Paraburkholderia fungorum: one gene and its partner. The protein of the gene in region 2 interacts with the protein of the main gene of each other region in a pairwise test. Links are inferred from orthologs where the notes say so. Each region holds a gene or a part of one and is shown on either strand. Other genes may lie near its edges.

Region 1 (9,077 bases), 1.5 Mb from region 2 along the record:
ACAACCGGCTTCGCGCTGCCCTCGACGATCCTGATGACCGTGGCGAGCGTCGGCTCCTGTGTCGCTTTAGGCGTATTGAATTCGGTGATGTCGGCGCCGCCCGAAAAGGCCTTGCCCGCGCCCGTCAGCACGATGGCCTTGATGGCCTGGTCGTTCTGCGCGCGCTCGATCCCGTCGACGATGCCCGCGCGTGTCGAAAGGCCCAGGCCGTTCACGGGAGGATTGTTCAGCGTGATGACGGCCACGCCGTCGTGAGTTGTGTAGTCCACTGCCATCTGCCTGCCTCCATGCGATCCATGCAATGAGGCGGCACGTTGCGTGCCGCCTGTCCGGTTCATCGAGTTGGCGCATGACTCATGCGGCCCAACTCATTGTCCATCTTTCCGATTGTCCGGGGTCAGCAGGCAGAATACACAAAAAAGCACGCTCGTTCAATTTATCGTTAGGCGGGGTTTCCCCTGGCAAGCGGACAGTTCTTTTCGTCCTCGAGCGCGGACGGCAACACGTGATTGCGGAAGATGTCGCGCAGCTTCAGTTTTTGCAACTTGCCGGTGGCCGTGTGCGGCAGTTCGTCGACGAACGCGACGTCGTCGGGAATCCACCATTTGGCGACCTTGCCGTCGTAGAACGCGAGCAGTTCTTCACGCGTCACGTCGACGCCCGGACGCTTGACCACCACCAGCAGCGGACGCTCGGTCCACTTCGGATGCGCGCATGCAATGCACGCCGCCTCGGCCACGGCCGGATGCGCGACGGCGACGTTCTCGATGTCGATCGAGCTGATCCATTCGCCGCCGGATTTGATGACGTCTTTCGAGCGGTCGGTGATGTGCAGGAAACTGTCGGCGTCGATGGTCGCGACATCGCCGGTCGGAAACCAGCCGTCCACTAGCGGCGATTCGTCCTTGCGGAAATAACGGTCGATCACCCACGGCCCGCGCACATGCAGATCGCCGAACGCGACCCCGTCCCACGGTAATTCGCGCCCATCGTCGCCGACGATTTTCATGTCGACGCCATAGATCACATGGCCCTGCTTTTCGAGCGATTTGCGTTGCTCGGCGAGCGGACGCTGGCTCTGCTCCCACGTCAGTTTGGACAGCGTGCCGAGCGGCGACATTTCGGTCATGCCCCATGCATGGATCACCTGCACGCCGTAGTCGTCTTCGAACGTGCGCAGCATGGTCGGCGGACACGCGGAGCCGCCGATCACCGTGCGATTGAGCGACGAAAATTTCACGCCCGCTTCGCGCATGTAGTTCAGCAGCCCGAGCCACACCGTCGGCACGCCTGCCGAAAAAGTCACGCGTTCGCTTTCCATCAATTCGTAGAGCGACTTGCCGTCGAGATCCTTGCCGGGCAGCACCAGTTTCGCGCCGGTCAGCGGCGCGGCGTGCGGAGCGCCCCATGCATTCACATGGAACATCGGCACGACCGGCAGGATCGCGTCGCGCGCGGACAGGCACATCGCATCGGGCAATGCGGCGCCGAACGCGTGCAGCACCGTCGAGCGATGCGAGTACAACGCGCCTTTCGGATTGCCGGTGGTGCCGGACGTATAGCAAAGGTACGACGCCTGACGTTCGTCGATGGACGGCCAGTCGAAATGGCCGTCCTGCGCGTCGAGCAGCTTTTCGTAGCAGAGCACCGGCGTTTGCATCGCGGGCAGATGCGCTTCGTCGGCGAGCGCGATCCAGCCGCGCACTTTCGGACACTGCGGCGCGATGCAATCGACCAGCGGCGCGAACGTGACGTCGAACAGCACGTACGCGTCGTCCGCATGATTGACGATGTACGCGATCTGATCGGGGAAGAGACGCGGATTGATCGTATGGCACACGGAGCCGAAACCGGCCGTGCCGTAATACGCTTCCAGATGACGGTAGCCGTTCCACGCGAGCGTCGCGACCCGTTCGCCCGGTTCGACGCCCAGCGCGATCAGCGCCTGCGCGAGCTGCTTCGCGCGCTTTTCGCAGTCGCGGTAGGTATAACGATGCAGATCGCCTTCGATGCGCCGCGACACGATTTCGCTACTGCCGAAATGCCGCGCGGCATGCGCGAGCAACGAGGACACGGTGAGCGGCACGTCCATCATCTGGCCCAGCAGCGGCGTCGTCATAAAACGGGGTCTCCTGGCTTGTGTTCTGTTCGATCGGATTGGAATTCGGGCCGGGAGCCGCGAGGACTTGGGCGGACGTGTCGGGATGCGCCGCCGGGCTATGCTTCGAGACCGGCGAGAGATCGTTGCAACAGCGCGTTGCGACAGCGTCGGCAGGCTGGCCAGCAGCTCCGCGGGCGCGGACTTACAATATCGGTTAATCCAGAGGCGCTCAATATGTCGTTTTCCCCAAGCATTGCAGGGTTATCCGAAGCGGTAACGGATCTTTCCAACGCGTTGACCACATCGTCCGACAGCGCATTTGCGCGGCTCGGCAGCACGTTTCTGACGCGCCTGCCGGCAGCGCCGTTACCCGCGCCGTACATGGTCGGTTTTTCCGCCGAGACCGCCGCGTTGCTCGGTCTGAACACGGACATTCAGAACGATCCGGGCTTTGCCGAGCTGTTTTCCGGTAACGCCACGCGTGAATGGGCCGCCGACGCGCTGCCTTATGCGTCGGTGTATTCGGGTCATCAGTTCGGCGTGTGGGCCGGTCAACTCGGCGACGGCCGAGCGCTCGGCCTCGGCGAAATCGAACATGACGGCCGGCGCTTCGAGTTACAGCTCAAAGGCGCGGGCCGCACCCCCTATTCGCGGATGGGCGACGGCCGCGCGGTGTTGCGCTCGTCGATCCGCGAATATCTGTGTTCGGAGGCGATGCACCACCTCGGTATTCCGACCACGCGCGCGCTGTGCGTGATCGGCTCCGATCAGCCGGTGCGGCGCGAGACGCTCGAAACGGCTGCCGTGGTCACGCGGGTGTCACCGAGTTTCGTGCGCTTCGGCCACTTCGAGCACTTCTATTCGAACGACCGGACCGACGCGTTGCGCGCGCTCGCCGATCACGTGATCGATCGTTTCTATCCGCATTGCCGCAACGCTGAAGACCCCTATCTCGCTCTGCTCGGCGAAGCCGTCGATTCCACCGCCGACCTGATGGTCGAGTGGCAGGCGGTCGGCTTCTGCCACGGCGTGATGAACACCGACAACATGTCGATCCTCGGTCTGACGATCGACTACGGCCCGTTCGGTTTCATGGACGGCTTCGACGCCGGCTACATCTGCAATCACTCCGATTCGCAAGGCCGCTATTCGTACAAGATGCAGCCGCAAATTGCGTACTGGAATCTGTTCTGCCTCGCGCAAGGCTTGTTGCCGCTGCTCGGCGAACAGCACGAAGAAAGCGTGCGTGGCGACAAGTCGATCGAAGACGCACAGCGTGTGCTCGGCGGCTTCAAGGACCGTTTTGCGCCCGCGCTCGAACGCCGGATGCGCGCGAAGCTCGGGCTCGAAACCGCGCGCGACGGCGACGACACGCTGGTCAATCGCCTTTTCGAAGTGATGCACGCGAATCGCGCCGATTTCACGCTGACCTTCCGCCACCTTGCGCGCATGTCGAAACACGATGCCAGCGGCGACGCGCCGGTGCGCGACCTGTTCCTCGACCGTGCCGCGTTCGACACCTGGGCGAACGACTATCGCGCGCGCCTGTCCCACGAAACGCGTGACGACGCCGCGCGCGCCATTGCAATGAACGCGGTGAACCCCAAATTCGTACTTCGCAATCACCTGGCGGAAACGGCGATCCGTCGCGCGAAAGAGAAGGATTTTTCCGAAGTGGAGCGCCTGGCGGCCGTACTGCGCCGTCCGTTCGACGAACAGCCTGAAAATGAAGCGTATGCGGGGTTGCCGCCGGACTGGGCGAGTTCGCTGGAAGTCAGTTGCTCGTCGTGATGCGCGCAATCCGCCCGACGCCTGAATCTGATGTGAAAGAAGCCTGAGCCATTGAGCCGTCCCCAAAACAAGCCCGAGACAGGAACCCGACCATGAACAAGCCCGACGATCTCAACACCGACGCACCCGCCGTGCAGAAAGACGACGCCGAATGGCGCAAACAGCTGTCCGACGTCGAATATCAGGTGACGCGCCATGCGGCCACCGAACGCCCGTTCACGGGCCGCTATCACGATCACTGGGACCGCGGCATTTACGATTGCGTGTGCTGCGGCACGCCGCTGTTCGAATCCGACACCAAGTTCGACGCCGGTTGCGGCTGGCCGAGCTACTTCAAGCCGATCGACGGCGAAGTGATCGCCGAGAAAACCGACCGCTCGCACGGCATGCTGCGCATCGAGGTGCAATGCAAGAACTGCGGCGCGCATCTGGGCCACGTGTTTGAAGACGGTCCCGCGCCGACCGGCCTGCGCTACTGCATCAATTCGGCTGCGTTACAATTCGAGCCCAAGTAACGCGGCGCGTGGCTGGCCGGTCGCCACGAAAACTTCATCTTGCTTGCGGCGGCCTGCGGGTCGTTTTCGGGCGGCTTGCGAAAAGTTTGCACACCGTTCACAAGCGGGTTACGCGGATTCGGGCTGGTGTCTTACCAGTCTGGTCCGCAACGCCGCTGGCACTGGCCCGCTGAACCCGCGTCGGCTGGTGCAACCGCACCGACCTTCGGCGGCAGACAGCAGACGGCATGCAGCACCTGGCACCATTTATCGCTGGTCGCTGCCGCATCGGGTCTCACGCGGCGTACACTACCGGGCGCTTTGAAACGCGCCCAATTCTCCGACTCACTCTCCGAATTCCCGACCAGATAATGAAATTCCTGTTCGATCTGTTCCCGATCATCCTGTTCTTCGTCGCCTTCAAGATCTGGGGCATTTTCACGGCGACGGCAGTGGCGATCGTCGCCACGCTGGTGCAGATCGCGTGGGTGGCCTTCCGCCACCGCAAGGTCGACCCGATGCTGTGGGTGAGCCTGGGCGTCGTCACCGTGTTCGGCGGCGCCACGCTCGTGCTGCACAACGACACCTTCATCAAGTGGAAGCCGACCGTGCTGTACTGGGCGTTTTCCGTCGCGCTGGTGGTGTCGCAACTGGCCTTCAACAAGAACCTGATCGAAGCGATGATGGGCAAGCAGATCACGCTGCCGCACGCGATCTGGAGCAAGCTCAGCCTGATCTGGGCAGCGTTTTTCGTGCTGCTCGGGCTGGTCAATCTGTTTGTCGCGTATCACTACACGACCGATCAGTGGGTCAATTTCAAGCTGTTCGGCGCGACCGGATGCCTGCTGGTGTTCATCGTCGGACAGAGTTTGTGGCTGTCGAAGTACATGAAGGAAGAATGACATGACGACCGATGTTTTCATGCACGCCACCACCGCCGAGCGCGCCGCGTTGATCGAAGCGCGCCTCGCCGCCGCACTCGCGCCGGTCGCGTCGATCCAGATCACGGACGACAGCGCGCAGCACGCGGGACACGCCGGCGCATCGGCGGGCGGTCACTTTACCGTCACGATCGTGGCCGCCGCATTTGCCGGAAAGCCCCGCGTAGCACGGCATCGCATGGTGTATGATGCGCTGGCCGATGCCATGCAGCGCGGCATTCATGCCCTTGCCATCACGGCGTACACGCCCGAAGAATTTGCTTTGTTGCCCCGCTAGGAACTTCCGATGACCTTGAAGAAAACCCGCCTTTGGGTATTGCTGGCTGCATTTGCGGCCGCACCTGCATTTGCACAGAACATCGCTGTCGTGAACGGCACGCCGATTCCGAAAGCACAAGCCGATGCACTGATCGATCAACTGGTCCATCAAGGCCAGCAAAACACGCCGCAACTGCAAATGGCAGTGCGCGAAGAACTGGTGAACCGCCAGATCCTGATGCAGGAAGCGCTGCGCCGCGGCCTGCCGAATCGTCCGGACATCAAGGCGCAAATCGCCGTCGCACAACAAACCGTCGTGCTGCGCGCGCTGATCGAAGACTTCGTGAAGAACAACCAGCCGAGCGACGCCGAAGTCACCGCGCGCTACAACTCGCTGATCAAGGACGCGGGCGGCAAGGAATATCACCTGCACCACATCCTGGTCGACAACGAGCAGCAGGCTAAGGACCTGATCGCGAAGATCAAGGCCGGCGCAAGCTTCGAAGACCTCGCGAAGCAATACTCGAAGGACCCGGGATCGGGCAAGAACGGCGGCGACCTCGACTGGTCGGACCCGAAGGCTTATGTGCCTGAATTCGCGGCTGCGGCCGAGAAGCTGCAGAAAGGCCAGATGACCGACGCGCCGGTGCATACGCAATTCGGCTGGCACATCATCCGTGTCGACGACGTGCGTGCTGTCACGCCGCCGCCGCTGGAACAGGTTCGTGCACAGATCGTTCAGCAGATCCAGCAGGAAAAGCTGCAAGCGTTCGAAGAAGGTCTGCGTAAGAACGCGAAGATTCAATAAGCGGCTGATTATTCAGAGACCGCTTTGGTTGATGAAGATTGAAATGCAGAGAAGCCGCCCTTGGGCGGCTTTTTTGTTGCCGTGAATTTGATGGGCTTGAAGGTGCGAAAGCAGGTGCATCGCAGTTCGAGCTTTGGCATTAGCTCAGAAATAAAAAAGCTGCCCAAAGGCAGCTTTTTTGATGCGATAAAGGCCACCGCCCGAAGCGGCAGCCCCACACAAATCAACCCAGCCAGCGACGTGCGTTCTGGAACACGCGCAACCACGGGCTTGCGTCCGTGCTGCCCTCGCCCCAGCCTTCCGGGTGCCAGCTCATCTGCACTGCACGATGCACGCGCTCGGTGTGCGGCATCAGCACCGTGAAGCGGCCGTCGCCCGTCGTGACCGACGTGATGCCGTTCGGCGAACCGTTCGGGTTGAACGGATACTGCTCGGTCGCCTGACCACGGTGATCGATATAACGCATTGCCACCGCGACCTTCGACGCATCGCCCTGCTGCGAGAAGTCTGCGAAACCTTCGCCGTGCGCGATCGCCACCGGAATGCGCGAGCCTTCCATGCCGGCGAAGAAGATCGACGGCGACGCCTGCACTTCGACCAGCGAGAAACGCGCTTCGAATTTCTCCGACTTGTTGCGCGTGAACTTCGGCCAGGCTTCGGCACCCGGGATCATCGACGCGAGGCTGCTCATCATCTGGCAGCCGTTGCAGATGCCGAGCGCGAACGTGTCGTCGCGACCAAAGAATTCGGCGAACATGTCGGCGAGTTGCGAATTGAAGCGGATGGTTTTCGCCCAGCCTTCGCCTGCACCTAGCGTGTCGCCGTACGAGAAACCGCCGCAGGCCACCGCGCCGGCGAAGTCAGCGAGACTCGCGCGACCCGAGAGCAGATCGCTCATGTGCACGTCGTGCGCGTCGAAGCCGGCGCGGTCGAATGCATACGCCGTTTCGAGGTGCGAGTTCACGCCCTGTTCGCGCAAAATCGCGACACGCGGACGCGCGCTTTTGCCGACGAACGGCGCAGCCACGTCTTCAGCCGGATCGAAGCTCAGGACCGGCGTGATGCCCGGATCTGCCGCGTCGAGCAGCGTGTCGTATTCGGCATCGGCACAAGCAGGGTTGTCGCGCAGACGCGCGATACGCCAGCTCACCTCGCTCCACGTGCGATGCAATTCGGCGCGCGGCGCTTCATAAATCTTTTTCGCGTCGCGATAGATTTCGATCGTGTCACGCTCGTTGATCTTGCCGATCACGTGCGAGCACGCCGACAGGCCATGTTCGCGCAACGCGGCGAGCACCACGTCGCGATCGGCTGCACGCACCTGAATCACGCCACCAAGTTCTTCGTTGAAGAGCGCGCGGATCGTGCGGTCTTCGCGACGGCCGCTGGTCTGCTTCGCCCAGTCTTTCGCGTCGCCGTAATCGGATTCGTGATGCGGATCGAGCACCAGCATGTCGACATTCAGCGACACGCCGACGTGGCCCGCAAACGCCATTTCGCAGACCGTCGCCCACAGGCCGCCGTCCGAGCGGTCGTGGTAAGCGAGCAGCTTGCCGTCGTTGTTCAGCGACTGGATCGCGTTGAAGAAGCGCTTCACGTCTTCCGGGTCGTCGACGTCGGGAACGGTGTCGCCGACCTGCTGCGTCACCTGCGCGAGGATACTGCCGCCCAGACGATGCTTGCCGCGGCCAAGGTCGATCGCGATCAGCACGGTGTCGCCCACGCCGTCCGTGCCGTTCGTACGGCGCAGTTGCGGCGTGAGGTGCTTGCGCACGTCTTCGACCGGCGCGAACGCCGAGATGACCAGCGAGACCGGCGCGACGACTTCCTTCGCGACGCCACGGTCTTCCCACTTGGTGCGCATCGACAACGAGTCTTTGCCGACCGGAATGCTGATGCCCAGCGCCGGGCACAGTTCCATGCCGATCGCCTTGACCGTGTCGTACAGCGCCGCGTCTTCGCCCGGTGCGCCGCAAGCAGCCATCCAGTTCGCCGACAACTTCAGCTTGTCGAGCGACGCGATCGGCGCCGCTGCAATGTTCGTGATCGCCTCGCCAACCGCCATGCGGCCCGACGCCGGTGCGTTGATGACGGCGAGCGGCGCGCGCTCGGCCATTGTCATCGCTTCGCCGGTGAAACCCGCGTAGTCCATCGTCGTGATCGCGACGTCGGCCACCGGCACCTGCCACGGACCGACCATCTGGTCGCGCGCGGTCGTGCCGCCCACCGAACGGTCGCCGATCGTGATCAGGAACGACTTGCTCGCCACCGTCGGATGACGCAGCACGCTCGCTGCCACGTCCGGCAAAGCGATATGGGTGACGTCGACCGGTTCGAGCTTCTGCTCGACGCGCTTCACGTCGCGATGCATGCGCGGCGCCTTGCCGAGCAGCACTTCCATCGGCATGTCGACCGGCTCGTGAGCGTTGTCTTTCTGCTCGGAGTCGATCAGCTTCAGTTGACGCTCGGCGGTTGCCGTGCCGATCACCGCGAACGGGCAGCGCTCGCGTTTGCACATCGCTTCGAAGGCCGGCAGATCGGCCGGATCGATCGCCAGAACATAACGTTCCTGCGCTTCGTTCGACCAGATTTCGCGCGGCGACAAGCCGCTTTCTTCGAGTTGAATATTGCGCAGATTGAACACTGCGCCTTTGCTAGCACCGTCCACCACTTCCGGGAACGCG
Region 2 (9,131 bases):
CTGGCGTTTCCTCGTATTCGACCGCAGCGTCGATGAAGTTTCGTTCAAGCAGGCTTTTGCCACGCTGGTGCCGTTCAACCAGGGCTGGAATGCGCCCGCGCCGGTGCTGATCGCCGTGACCACGCACACGCTCAACAACAAGGGTGAAGTGAACCGCTGCGCGCCATACGACGCGGGTGCTGCGGCCATGGCTCTGGTGTTGCAGGCGCATGCGCTCGGTCTCGCTGCGCATCAGATGAGCGGGTTCGATCCGAACGCGTTCCGCACGGCTTTCAACGTGCCGAACGACGTCGATGTGATCGCGATGATTTCGATTGGTCATTTCGGCGATGTCGACAAGCTCGACCCGGTGCTGCGTGAGCGTGAGAAGTCGGTGCGTCAGCGTTTGCCGCTGGCGGATATCGCGTTTGGTGGCGGCTGGAAGAAGGCGCTTTGAGCGGCTGGTTTATTTGAAGCAGGCGAAACGCGCGGCGCTGACCGCGCGTTTTTTTATTACGCGGCGTTTTCGCTGTGACCGTCACCATCGGCGACGCTCGACAACGGTGCCGCCACGTTTTCGAGCGACTTGCGCTCCGCATCCACGCCCCAGATCGCCGCGACGATAGCGGCCGCGAGCATCAACCCCGAGCCGACCAGGTAGCCCGAGAACACCGCGCTGCGTTGATGCGTGTCGATCAGCCGTCCAAAAAATGCAGGTCCGACAATGCCGCCCAGCGCCGTTCCGAACGCGTAAAAAACCGCAATTGCCAGTGCGCGGATTTCGAGCGGAAACGATTCGCTGACCGTCAGATACGCCGAACTCGCCGCGGCCGACGCGAAGAAGAAAATCACCATCCACGCGATGGTCTGCGTGACGACGGTGAGCATCTGCTGCTCGAACAGGTAACCGCTGAGCGTCAGCAGAATCGCGGACAGGCCGTAAGTCGTCGCGATCATCTTGCGTCGCCCGATCACGTCGAAGAGGCGGCCGAGCAGCAGCGGCCCAAGGAAATTGCCGAGCGCGAACGGCAGCAGATACCAGCCGATGTGATCGCCCGGCACGTGATAGAAATCGGTGAGCACCAGCGCATAGGTGAAAAAGATCGCGTTGTAGAAAAACGCCTGCGCGGTCATCAGGGTCAGGCCGACTAGCGCGCGTCGACGGTGCACGTTGAACAGCGTGTGGAAAACCTCTTTCAGCGGCGTGTGGCCGCGTGCGCGCAATCGCAGGCGGGTGAGATGCTCGTCGGAAAGCGTATGACCTTCCGCGCGAAAACGCGCTTCGATACCGTCGACAATCGAGCGTGCATCGCGCTCGTCGCCGTGCGTCAGAAGCCAGCGCGGACTTTCGGGCACCCAGATGCGCATCGGCAAAATCGCCAGCGCCAGCACCGCGCCGATAAAAAAACACGCGCGCCAGCCCCAGTCGGTGGGCAGCAAATGAGGATCGAGCAGCACCAGCGACCCCGCCGCACCCAGCCCCGCGCCGACCCAGAACGTGCCGTTGATGCCGAGATCGGTCCAGCCGCGCACCCGCGCCGGCGTGAACTCCTGAATCGTCGAATTGATTGCCGTATATTCGCCGCCGATGCCTGCACCGGTCAGGAAGCGAAACAGCAGGAAACTCGCCAGATTCCACGACAGCGCGGTCGCGGCGGTTGCCGCCAGATACAGCGCGAGCGTGATGAAAAACAGTTTGCGTCGTCCGAGCCGGTCGGTCAGCCAGCCGAAACCGAGCGCCCCGAGCACCGCGCCCGCGATGTACGCACTGCCCGCGAGACCCACGTCGGCGTTGGTAAAGCGCAACGCCGGACTGGTTTTCAGCGCACTCGCCACAGCCCCCGCCAGCGTCACCTCCAAACCGTCGAGCAGCCACGTCACGCCTAGCGCTACGACGATCAGCGAGTGAAAGCGGCCCCACGGCAGACGGTCGAGCCGCGATGGCAAATCCGTTTCAATCAGGCCGGCATTTTTTTCGCGGACAACGGCGGTAGGCGGCGCGCTCATTGCTGGAGGTCTCCTGAATAAAGAAATTTGGCGGCGTATCCTGTCCGAAAGAGCAATATTCGTTCCGTTGAGCGCAGCTTTTGCGTTTTTCGCAGCTATCCGAGGACGTTAGTTGATGCTGATCGAGCTTTCGTGTTACAAAGCCGCTCCCCTTTCTGTCCGCGCCAGCCGTGAGCGGCGATTCCTGCCATGAACTATTGCGCGATTGACTTCGGTACTTCCAACTCGGCCGTAGCCGTGCCTGACGGCGCGCAGCTCAAGCTCGCGCCGGTCGAAGGCGCCTACACGACGCTGCCCACCTCGGTCTTTTTCAACACTGACGAAGACACCCGTGAGTTCGGGCGGGCGGCGCTTGCGGCCTACATCGACGGTTTCGACGGCCGTCTGATGCGCTCGATGAAAAGCATTCTCGGCTCGCCGCTTGCCGAGAATTCCACCGATCTCGGCGACGGTACGGCGATCAAGTACACCGATATCATCGCGATCTTCGTCGATCATCTGAAGCGCTCGGCCGAAAAGAGCACGGGCGGCGCGATCAATCGCGCGGTGCTGGGCCGGCCGGTGTTTTTCGTCGACGACGACCCGCGCGCCGATCTGATGGCGCAGCAGCAGCTCGAAGCGGCCGCGCGCGCAGTCGGTTTGCGGGAAATCCACTTTCAGTATGAGCCGATCGCAGCCGCGTTCGACTACGAGTCGCATCTGACGGAAGAAGGGCTCGTACTGGTTGCCGACATCGGCGGCGGTACGTCGGACTTTTCGCTGGTGCGGGTGGGGCCGGAGCGGATGAAGCGCGTCGAGCGCAAGGACGACGTGTTGGCGCACCACGGCGTGCACGTCGCGGGCACGGACTTCGACCGCCGCGTCGAACTGGCGACGATTCTGCGCGAACTCGGCTACCAGTCGCTGGATTCGGAAGGACGCGAAATCCCGAACCGGATCTATTTCGATCTGGCGACGTGGCATCTGATCAACACGGTCTACGCGCCGAAACGCATCAGCGAACTCACGCTGATGCGCCACCTGTTCACCGAGACGAAGCACCACGACCGGCTGATGCGCGTCGTGGACCGCCGTCTGGGTCACGCACTGGCCGCGCACGCGGAAGAAGCGAAGATCGGCGTGGCGGCGGGCGGTGAGACCGTGATCGATCTCGACGAAGTGGAAGACGACCTGCGCCTCGCATTCGACGAAGCGCAACTGATCAAAGCCGGTCATGACGAAACGCTGCGCATTGTGCAAGCCGCACGCGACACGGTGCAGGCGGCAGGCGTCGCGACCCGCGACGTCAGCGCGATTTATTTCACAGGTGGATCGACCGGCCTTTCGTTTCTATCGGGTGCATTGGCGGCGGCATTTCCGGACGCTAAAGCGGTATTCGGCGATCGACTCGCCAGCGTCGCAACGGGACTCGGTATTCACGCACGCCGTATCTTCGGATAAACCCGAACTTAATCAATCGCGTATCGCGAAGATAATCAGCTTATTCAATTGATTCAATTGAGCTGGATATAAAAAAACCCCGCCGAGGCGGGGTTTTTTTGCGTCCAGAAGGAAGCTTGTCTGCTTACCTGGCCACTTAAGCCGGCTTGATGTTAGCAGCCTGCTTGCCCTTCGGGCCCGTCTTGACTTCAAACGTGACCTTTTGGTTTTCTTGCAGCGTCTTGAAGCCTTCCGTGCGGATTTCCGAGAAATGCGCGAACAGATCTTCGCCACCGCCGTCCGGCGTGATGAAGCCAAAGCCCTTTGCGTCATTGAACCACTTGACGGTACCGGTTTCCATATTACTTGTTCCTAAAGATGGTAAATAAGGCCGAAGCCCAGAAAGTGCATGAAAATCAAGGAAGGGGGTAATGGGACAACCGGAGTACCGTTGATGGGCGACCTACGAAAGACCAATTCACTCGCCGCTTGAAATCCTGCCCGGACGTTATACGGCGATTTTGAGAGAAGGTCAACACTCTCCCTAAAACTTTACGAATATTTGACTAACGGGCGCGGAATTTGCTTACAAAGCTTGCTGCGTGTCTCATAAATTTGCCAGGGAGAACCCTTAGTTTCGCTGCATCCATGCGGTGCAACCGTTAAACTACGCGCCGCGCGTCGGTTGCACCTGTCTAGAATGGAACCCGTCGCGCATGCATGCGCGTCACCCCGTCTCCAGCGCCCCAAGCGATGTCACGCGGTGCCGACATGGTTCTGAAACAGGAGAAGACGTGAAAAGTTCTATACAACGGAACATCGGGCCGTTCGCGCTGATGCTGACCGGCCTGGGTTCGATCATCGGATCGGGCTGGCTGTTCGGCGCGTGGAAGGCCGCAAAAATTGCAGGTCCGGCTTCCATTTGTGCGTGGATTATCGGCGCAGTCGTGATTCTCGCGATTGCGTTGACCTATGCCGAACTCGGCGCAATGTTCCCGGAATCCGGCGGGATGGTGCGTTACGCGCGCTATTCGCATGGCGCGCTGGTTGGCTTTATCAGCGCGTGGGCCAACTGGATTGCCATTGTCTCGGTGATTCCAATCGAGGCTGAAGCATCCATTCAATATATGAGTACGTGGCCCTATCCATGGGCGCATGCGCTATTCGTGAATGGGTCATTAACGACCAACGGGTTATTACTGTCCGCGGGTCTCGTGATCATTTACTTCCTGCTGAACTACTGGGGCGTGAAGTTGTTCGCGCGCGCCAATTCGGCGATCACGATCTTCAAGTTCCTGATTCCTGGCGCGACGATCCTCGGCTTGATGCTGACGGGTTTCCACAAGGAAAACTTCGGTGAAGCGAGCAGCTTCGCGCCGTACGGCTGGTCGTCGGTATTCACGGCGGTTGCCACGAGCGGCATTGTGTTCGCGTTCAACGGTTTCCAGAGCCCGATCAACCTCGCGGGTGAAGCGCGTAATCCGGCCAAGAGCGTGCCGTTCGCGGTGATCGGCTCGATTCTGCTGGCGTTGGTGATCTACGTGCTGTTGCAGATCGCCTATATCGGCGCGGTGAACCCGACCGACGTGATGAAGGGCTGGAGTCACTTCAACTTCGCGTCGCCGTTCGCGGAACTGGCGATTGCGCTGAACCTGAACTGGCTCGCGATCCTGCTGTATGTCGACGCATTCGTCAGCCCGAGCGGCACGGGTACCACGTACATGGCGACCACGACCCGCATGATCTACGCGATGGAGCGCAACAACACGATGCCGAAGATGTTCGGCAACGTGCACCCGTTCTACGGCGTACCGCGTCAGGCTATGTGGTTCAACCTGCTGGTGTCGTTCATCTTCCTGTTCTTCTTCCGTGGATGGAGCTCGCTGGCGGCCGTGATTTCGGTCGCGACCGTGATCTCGTACCTGACGGGCCCGATCAGCCTGATGGCGTTGCGCCGCGCGGCGACTGACCTCGATCGTCCGCTGCACATCGTCGGCATGAAGGTGATTGCGCCGTTCGCGTTCACGTGCGCGTCGCTGATCCTGTACTGGGCTAAGTGGCCGCTCACCGGCGAAATCATTCTGCTGATGGTCGTCGCGTTGCCGGTGTACTTCTACTTCCAGGCGAAGTCGGGTTTTGCCGGCTGGGGCCGCGATCTGAAGGCGGCGTGGTGGCTGGTCGCGTATCTGCCGGTGATGGCGGTGTTGTCGCTGATCGGCAGCAAGGAGTTCGGCGGTTTCGGCATCCTGCCGTACGGCTGGGACATGGTGGTGGTGATCGCTTTCGCGCTGGTGTTCTACTACTGGGGCGTCCAGAGCGGCTACCGCTCGGAATACCTCGAAGAGCGTCAGACGCACGACGAAGTGCTCGAAGGCATGGGCGCGCATTAACTTTTTGCTGCGCCGAATGCTGGATGCCGGCTCCTGATTAGAGTCGGCGGATAAAAAAAGCCCCCCTGAGTTTGTGCTCAGGCGGGCTTTTTGTTTGCCGACGGCTCGCGCGGCGGCGTCGGTCAGGCGGTGCCGAACACGTAGTTCGTCATGGCCAGCGACCGCTGGAACGTGCCGAGCGACTGGATGCCGAGCGAATAATCGTCGTCGGCGGCACCTAGCGCAGCGAAGACGGGCAGCAGATGTTCGTCCGTCGGATGCATCAGCACCGCGTGCGGAGCCTGGCGGCGGTAGTCCAGCAGCGCGTCGACGTCGTGCGCGGCGAGCCTGTCTTCGAACCAGTCGGTGAACTCCGTAACACGCGGATCGGCGTCTTCCGGACGCGCTGAAAAATCGGCGGCGCGCAGATTGTGCGTGATCTGGCCGGAGCCGATCACCATCACGCCGTCGTCCTTCAGCGCACGCAGCGCGCGGCCCACGTGGAAGTGGTGCGCGGCGTCCATGTGCGGCTGGATCGACAACTGGGCGACGGGCACGTCGGCGTGCGGGAACATCAACAGCATCGGCACCCACGCGCCGTGGTCGAGCCCGTGCGGCTGGACATCCGCGAGGATGCCGTTGTCGCCGAGCAGCGCGGCGGCGCGGCGCGCAACGTCGGGCGCCCCGGGAGCCGGATATTGGATCTCGTACAACTGACGCGGAAAGCCATAGAAGTCGTGAATGGTCTCCGGGGCCGTTGACGTGCTCGCCACGGGCTGCGCCGTGCCCCAGTGGGCCGACAGCATCAGGATGGACTCCGGGCGCGGCAACTGGGCGCTCAGCGAGCCGAATTCGGCGGACGGCATGGACGGATCGATCGGCAGCGTGGGCGCGCCGTGCGAAAGAAAAAGCGAAGGAAGGCGGTTCATGGCAGCAACGCAGCCGCGTGAATGCGGCGCAGAAGTGGGGTTGCTACCAATATAGGCCCACACTGAGGTTTGATAAACGGGCGAAATCAGAATTGATTGTGTCGCCGTTGTTATTAATCGGCGCTCGCTGATTCCGACCAGAATCGGTCGGCCCGTTATTCCTGAGGACCGCGCAACCCAGCCCAGGCAGGCGACAACGCGGGTCCGAGCGCGAATAGATCCAGCACGCGTGCGACGGTGTGGTCGACCATCTGATCGATTGAGGTGGGCTGATTGTAGAAAGCAGGCAGGGGCGGGAAAATCACGCCACCCATTTCGGTCACCGCCGTCATATTCCGCAGATGCGCGAGGTTGAACGGCGTTTCGCGCACAAGCAGGACGAGCCGGCGGCGCTCTTTCAGCGTGACGTCGGCGGCGCGGGTGATCAGGTTGTCCGAAAAGCCATGTGCGACGCTTGCGAGCGTTCGCATGGAACAGGGGGCGACGACCATGCCGTCGGTGGCAAACGAGCCGGACGCGATGCTCGCGCCGACGTCGCGCACAGAATGGACGACATCCGCGAGCGGATGCACGTCTTCTTTGCTCAACTGGAGTTCGTGCTGGATATTGAGCCAGCCTGCGCTCGAAATCAGCAGATGGCTCTCGACGCCGCCGAGCCTGCGCAGCGTTTCAAGCAGCCGGATGCCGTAGATGGCGCCGGTTGCACCGGTGATCGCGACGATCAGCCGGCGGGGCGCCGCAGCGCGTGTTTCCATGGCTCGCGGCGCCTTATCGGGAAATGCGGGGGGAACAAACGTCCGGACGAGGCCGATCAGGCCGCGGCGAACAGCTGCTGGAGTTCGCCCGATTCGTACATTTCCATCATGATGTCCGAGCCGCCGATGAACTCGCCCTTCACGTAGAGCTGCGGAATGGTCGGCCAGTTCGAGAACGTCTTGATGCCCTGGCGGACTTCGTCGTCTTCGAGGACGTTGACGGTTTTGATTTCGCCGACGCCGCATGCCTTCAGGATCTGGATGGCACGGCCGGAAAAGCCGCACATCGGAAACTGGGCCGTGCCCTTCATGAAGAGGACGACGTTATTTTCGTCGACGATTTGCTTGATGCGTTGTTGCGTATCCATGACTGACCTTGCGGTTCCGTGATGTGTAGGGAATAGGCTGAAATGATAGCGGATTTCGCTTCGGCCGGCCGAGGGCCGGTTTGAGATCCGCCGGTTCTAGGCGGCAGCGCTCACGCGGCCGCCGCTGATCCGCTCGATTCCGGCGAGATCGCGCTCCGAGCGAACCTGCGCGAAGCATTGCGCCGTCAGCAGTTCGCGGACGGCTTTGGCCTGATCGTAACCGTGCTCGATCCACAGGACGCCGTTGGCGGCGAGCCGCGCGGTCGCACCAGCGACGATTTTGCGGATCGCGCTGAGGCCGTCGGCTTCGTCGGTAAGCGCGCCGCGCGGTTCGAAGCGCAGATCGCCTTCCGACAGATGCGGGTCGCCGTCCGCGATATACGGCGGATTGCTGACGATCACGTCGAAGCGCAACGCCGGATCGAGCGAGTCGTACCAGTCGCTCCGGCTCAACGCGACAGCGCCCCCCGGCCGTTTTGCATCCAGCAGACGGACCGTATTGCGTGTGGCAACCGCCAGCGCTTCGGCCGAACGGTCGAGCGCCCAGACTTGTGCGTCGGGCCGCATCGACGCAATCGCCACGGCAATTGCGCCCGTGCCAGTGCCGAGATCGAGCACGCGCGGACGCGAAATGCCCTCCATGGCAGCCAGCGCGGTTTCGACCAGCAATTCGGTTTCGGGACGCGGAATCAGCACGTCGCGCGTCACCTCGAAATCCAGCCCGAAAAACTCGCGTGCGCCGACCAGTTGCGCGACAGGCTCACCGGCCACGCGCCGGGCTTCGAGCGCGCGGAATTGCTCAACATTCGCGGCATCGAGCGCTTCGTCGCTGCGGGTAATCAACTGCGTGGGCCGCCAGCCGAGCACGTGTGTGAGCAGAATCCGCGCTTCGAGCGGCGGCAATGGCGAGCCGCGCAACAGCGCGGCGGGCGTGACCGGAGTGGCAGAAGTCATCGGCTTGCCGGTCAGTCCGCGTCGCCCAGCGAAGCCAGCAACTCGGCCTGATGCTCGCTGACGAGCGCCGCGATCAGTTCGTCCAGATCGCCGTCCATGATCGCGTCGAGGCGATACAGCGTGAGGTTGATCCGGTGATCGGTCAGCCGTCCTTGCGGGAAGTTATACGTACGAATCCGCTCGGAACGGTCGCCCGAACCGATCAGACTTTTGCGCGTCGCGGCTTCCTTCGCCTGCTGCTCGTGCGACTGCTTGTCCTTGATGCGCGCGGCGAGCACCTTCAGCGCGCGATCCTTGTTCTTGTGTTGCGAGCGGTCGTCCTGACATTCGACGACGATCCCCGTCGGCAAG

The links.
Region 1: the proteins of grxD (region 2) and BLS41_RS08875 interact in binary tests that used the Escherichia coli proteins (3 or more experiments, as listed by UniProt). The link is inferred for Paraburkholderia fungorum from one-to-one orthologs.

What each region holds. Positions count from the first base shown.
Region 1 is NZ_FNKP01000001.1:2,004,900-2,013,976, reverse strand. The notes cover bases 4,281-6,946. They hold BLS41_RS08875 (BolA family protein), read left to right. Parts: upstream 4,281-5,289; coding sequence 5,290-5,604; downstream 5,605-6,946. Other genes in these bases: purL (phosphoribosylformylglycinamidine synthase), read right to left, coding at 6,617-6,946; BLS41_RS38295 (hypothetical protein), read right to left, coding at 6,402-6,659; BLS41_RS08870 (peptidylprolyl isomerase), read left to right, coding at 5,614-6,393; BLS41_RS08880 (septation protein A), read left to right, coding at 4,758-5,288; msrB (peptide-methionine (R)-S-oxide reductase MsrB), read left to right, coding at 4,281-4,407. Also shown: BLS41_RS08900 (3-hydroxyacyl-CoA dehydrogenase NAD-binding domain-containing protein), read right to left, coding at 1-275; BLS41_RS08895 (3-(methylthio)propionyl-CoA ligase), read right to left, coding at 443-2,119; BLS41_RS08890 (protein adenylyltransferase SelO), read left to right, coding at 2,336-3,892; more of msrB, read left to right, coding at 3,985-4,280; more of purL, read right to left, coding at 6,947-9,077. UniProt on the Escherichia coli protein: Transcriptional regulator that plays an important role in general stress response. Has many effects on cell morphology, cell growth and cell division. Acts by regulating the transcription of many genes, including dacA (PBP-5), dacC (PBP-6), ampC and mreB.
Region 2 is NZ_FNKP01000001.1:3,524,112-3,533,242, reverse strand. The notes cover bases 6,171-8,890. They hold grxD (Grx4 family monothiol glutaredoxin), read right to left. Parts: upstream 7,827-8,890; coding sequence 7,515-7,826; downstream 6,171-7,514. Other genes in these bases: prfA (peptide chain release factor 1), read right to left, coding at 8,792-8,890; prmC (peptide chain release factor N(5)-glutamine methyltransferase), read right to left, coding at 7,923-8,780; BLS41_RS15645 (UbiX family flavin prenyltransferase), read right to left, coding at 6,859-7,458; BLS41_RS15650 (DODA-type extradiol aromatic ring-opening family dioxygenase), read right to left, coding at 6,171-6,703. Also shown: BLS41_RS15675 (nitroreductase family protein), read left to right, coding at 1-436; BLS41_RS15670 (MFS transporter), read right to left, coding at 493-1,986; BLS41_RS15665 (Hsp70 family protein), read left to right, coding at 2,176-3,426; BLS41_RS15660 (cold-shock protein), read right to left, coding at 3,563-3,766; BLS41_RS15655 (APC family permease), read left to right, coding at 4,200-5,795; more of BLS41_RS15650, read right to left, coding at 5,918-6,170; more of prfA, read right to left, coding at 8,891-9,131. UniProt on the Escherichia coli protein: Monothiol glutaredoxin involved in the biogenesis of iron-sulfur clusters.